DNA from 2 places in the Roseibium sp. Sym1 genome. Region 2 is predicted to be linked to the other one. Evidence: predicted binding sites of a transcription regulator. Region 2 holds the regulator's gene; the other holds the start of a gene.
The links. The regulator LexA, encoded in region 2, represses DNA repair genes until DNA is damaged. The targets are predictions, from matches to a motif close to TGTTCNNNNTGTGTTCNG.

Region 1 (2,201 bases), 1.0 Mb from region 2:
ATCAGGGACTTCTTCCGTGAGCATCTGCCATCCGTGCACCTGGGGCCCGCCCTGAACGACACTGCGTTCCACAGCGTGGCGAAACTGGCGCAGAGGTTCCGCCAGGGACGGCTGTTCCTTGCGGGAGACGCCGCCCATGCCATGTCACCAAGCGGCGGCCTTGGAATGAACAGCGGTATCCAGGACGCACTCAATCTGGGCTGGAAACTGGCCGCGGCGGTCAAGGGCGAGGCCGGCGACGAGCTGCTCGACACCTATGAGAGCGAGCGACGCCCCGCCGCGGAGGCGGCAATCGCTCTCAGCCAGCAAAATGACGATCTTTTCTCCATTGCGGACCCGGCTGAACGGTCCCGGGCATTCCGCAGGTTTGCCGTGACGCTCACACATTATCTTGCAAATGGCGGCACGGGGTACGAGGCCGTTCTGGGAACTTATGGCGAGAGCCCGGCGGTCGCCGGTCCCAGGCCCGAGTTCGGGCCGGGCCCGGGCGAACTGTTGCCCACGGATGTCCGGGTGTCCGGCGTGGATGGTCAGAACGGATACCTGACAGGCCATCTTGGTTCGGTCGGGCAGACCATCCTACTGTTCATCGGCGATGGCGGCGTGGAAGCGGAACGGCTTGTCAGGTCGGCGATCGAGCTTTGCCGATCATCCGGGGAGCGCCTTTCGCTCCGCGTCGTTGCCAGGAGCATCGAAGGTGCCGCAGCCAGGACCGTCCTCGGCCATGAGCCTGCTGTCCTCCTGACGGATCTGGAGTTGAAAGCCCATAATCGCCTTGGCATCATCGAGCGCTGTGCGATGTGGATTCGGCCTGACGGGCGGATCGGAACACGGCAGGATGATGTCGGGGATGTTGCCGGATTGCAGGCTGTTCTTGAGACCGCTCTGTCCGGGGCTGTCACCGGTATGGTGCCGTAAAGGCCGGAAAACGGGTTTTTTGTCCCCACCAAATCCCCTGATCCCGCCTCGCCAGCGCCGCTTTGTTGCTATATTGTTCTTTTCCAAGAGCGCTCAAGATACACCGGACCAGTAAACCATGACCGACCCGGACGGGTACGACGATCCATTTGACGATCCCTTTCAGCCTGTCGGGACACGGGCCGAGCCCGCGCCAGTGCCCGAGCGCCCGCAGGGGGGGATTGCCGCGCGGGCCATGGCGGCGCGGCGGGCGCCGGATTATCTGACCGGTCTCAACCCTGAACAGCGGCTGGCCGTGAAAACCACGGAAGGTCCCGTCCTGGTGCTGGCCGGTGCGGGAACCGGCAAGACCCGGGTGCTGACCACACGCATCGCCCACATCCTTGCGACCGGGCTGGCACGGCCGTCGGAAATTCTGTCGGTGACCTTCACCAACAAGGCCGCGCGCGAGATGAAGGAGCGTATTGCCGCTTTTGTCGGCGGCAATGTCGAGGGCATGGCCTGGCTCGGCACGTTCCACTCGATCTGCGTCAAGATCCTCCGGAAACACGCCGAGCTGGTCGGCCTGAAATCCTCGTTCTCGATCCTCGACACCGACGACCAGATCCGGCTGATCAAGCAGATTATCCAGGCCGAGGGGCTGGACGACAAGCGCTGGACGGCAAAGGCCTTCGCCGGCATGCTCGACAGCTGGAAGAACCGGGCGTGGACGCCGAAGGACGTTCCGGAAGGCGAGGCGCGGGCCTTCGCCAACGGCAAGGGCCGCAGGCTCTACGAGGAATACCAGGAGCGCCTGTCGATCCTGAACGCGGCTGACTTCGGCGACCTGCTCCTGCATGTCATCACGCTGTTCAAGACCCACCCGGATGTGCTGAAGGACTATCAGCGCCGCTTCCGCTACATGCTGGTCGACGAATACCAGGACACCAACATCGCCCAGTATCTGTGGCTGCGGCTGCTCGCCCAGGGCAATCCGAATGTCTGCTGTGTCGGCGATGACGACCAGTCGATCTACGGCTGGCGCGGGGCGGAGGTCGACAACATCCTGCGCTTCGAGCACGACTTCAAGGGCGCGGAAGTAATCCGGCTGGAACGGAACTACCGCTCGACCAGCCACATTCTGGCCGCCGCTTCCCACCTGATCGCCTTCAATGAGGGCCGGCTCGGCAAGACGCTGTTCACCGATTTCGACGAACCGGATCACGACCTGGTTTCGGTCGCCTCGGTCTGGGACTCGGAAGAGGAAGCCCGCACCATTGGCGACGAGATCGAGGCGCTGCAGT
Region 2 (2,201 bases):
GTGCCGTCTTCAGGGCGGCGCCGGATCCGGAAACCGAATTCACACTGTTTCGCGTCCATCCTGACCCGGCAACAGCCTCGGCGAAGCCCGACAACGCCCTGATCACGACGCTCGCTCCCTTTGCGGACCTTCATGTCAGCGTTTCGGAACTCGCGGGCAAGCTCGATACAAAGGCCTATGACGTTCTTGGACTTGGCAGCCTTGCGGGCGCCGCTTTCCAGGATGATCGCCCCATGACCGGGCTCATATCGGAGATCCTGCTGCTTCCCGGCGCCGGAACCGGAGGTAAACCGGACCTGACACTTCCGGTTCGGTGCGTCGATCTCGACGGCAACCTTCACGCGGGCGCGCTCCTGCCTGGCAAGGCACCGACACTGGTGACATGTGAACTTCTGATCCGGAACAGCGGCGATACGACTTAGCTCGCTCTCGCTCTGACGTTCTACCGGTTGCGATACCACCGCGGGATTAGAACAGTAAGAGAACATTTACCCTTGCAGAACACAATGGGAACAGGTACCATGTTCTTGATTTGTACCAACCCATTTCGCGGTAGGGGATGCCGATATGTTGACGCGCAAGCAGTACGAACTGCTCATGTTCATTCACGAAAGACTCAAAGAAACCGGTGTTCCACCGTCTTTCGATGAAATGAAGGACGCGCTGGATCTCAGGTCCAAGTCCGGCATTCACCGGCTGATCACCGCCCTTGAAGAGCGTGGCTTCATCCGCCGGCTGCCCAACCGGGCCCGCGCCATGGAGGTGGTCCGCCTGCCCGATTCGATCGCTCCCGGCCTCGGCGCACCGCGTCCACGCGGAAGTTTCTCGCCGGAAGTCATCGAAGGCTCGCTCGGAAAACCCGAAGCCTCCAAGGCCGTCGAGGAACCGGTTTCCGCCGGAGCGGAGATTCCCGTCATGGGTCGCATTGCCGCCGGCGTGCCCATCGAAGCCATCCAGACCCACAGCCATTCGATCACGGTGCCGCCGGAACTGCTCGGCAAGGGGGAACATTACGCCCTCGAGGTGCGCGGTGATTCCATGATCGAGGCCGGCATCCTTGACGGGGACACCGTGCTGATCCGCCGGACCGACAGCGCGGATAGCGGTGATATCGTGGTTGCGCTCGTCGACGAGGAAGAGGCAACGCTGAAGCGCTTGCGCAAGAAAGGCGCGTCCATCGCACTGGAGGCCGCCAATCCGGCCTATGAGACGCGCATCTTCGGTCCCGGCCGCGTTCGCGTTCAGGGACGGCTTGTGGCCCTCTTCCGGCAGTACTGACCGGGGCTGGCGCTTGACCTTACTCGTCGCGGATCGCAGAGCGCAGGCTTTGACGCGTGACGGAGCCAGGCCTGTGCCATGGGCGCGGTGGATCCGGTATGGCAAAGACCATGCGCTCGATAGCCGGCTTGAACCTGCGAACCGTTTCGCTTGAGCCTGACCTGTCTTCGCTCGCCGGGACAGCATCAGGCGGGTCGGGTCCGGTTTCCCTGTGCTTCAACCAGATGGACACCGCGCCACGCATCGACCGCAGTTTCTGATCGATGATGAGGCCGGCGCCACAGGCACCCGGAGCGATTAGATCGCTTACGATGATATCGGCATAGCGGCAATCGGCTTCCAGCGCCTCCAGCCTGCGCGGAACCGCAATGACCAGTGGGCCGTCCACCGGCTCCGGGCCATCGTGATCCGAGGCAATCCGGTGGGCCCTGACAACGCAACCTTCCCGGTCACATTGCCTTTGGGGTGATGTCATCTTGCGCGATTTGATCGCATCTCCCGACACGCCTTCAACCTGGAACCAGAGATCATTCACAAACGAGTTGGTTCTGCCCGCAAAACGCAGTTGCCCGCCCGCGTCGCGGGCGGCAAGGCGATTTCCCGAAGCTGAAATCTGCACATCGGGCGGACGAGACTGGCCTGCCAGATACAATCCGGCGACGAGCGGCAGCACCGCCGCGAACCGCTTGCGCCCCGGAAGAAGAAGCCCGGAAAACAGGGCCGCCATCAGCAGAGACGCCGCGCCGCCATCCAGTTTCCCGAACGCGCCGTTGCCCGCATCAAGCCCGGCGGTGAAATGTGCAATCTTCAACAGAAGCGAAACGCCCTGGGACATCACCCACAACGGGCCGGCGGCCAGGCCAAACGGCATCAGGGCGAGCGCCAGAACGCCCATCGGCATGACGAGAAGTGAGAAAACCGGC

Region 1: the regulator LexA is predicted to act here: its motif matches at 982-999, upstream of O6760_RS17045 (ATP-dependent helicase).

The regions. Positions count from the first base shown of each region.
Region 1 covers NZ_CP114786.1:3,759,510-3,761,710, forward strand. The annotation lists gene O6760_RS17040 (FAD-dependent monooxygenase) at 1-918, shown strand, start outside; gene O6760_RS17045 (ATP-dependent helicase) at 1,037-2,201, shown strand, end outside.
Region 2 covers NZ_CP114786.1:4,781,177-4,783,377, reverse strand. The annotation lists gene O6760_RS21855 (hypothetical protein) at 1-422, shown strand, start outside; gene lexA (transcriptional repressor LexA) at 568-1,278, shown strand; gene O6760_RS21845 (ComEC/Rec2 family competence protein) at 1,298-2,201, opposite strand, start outside.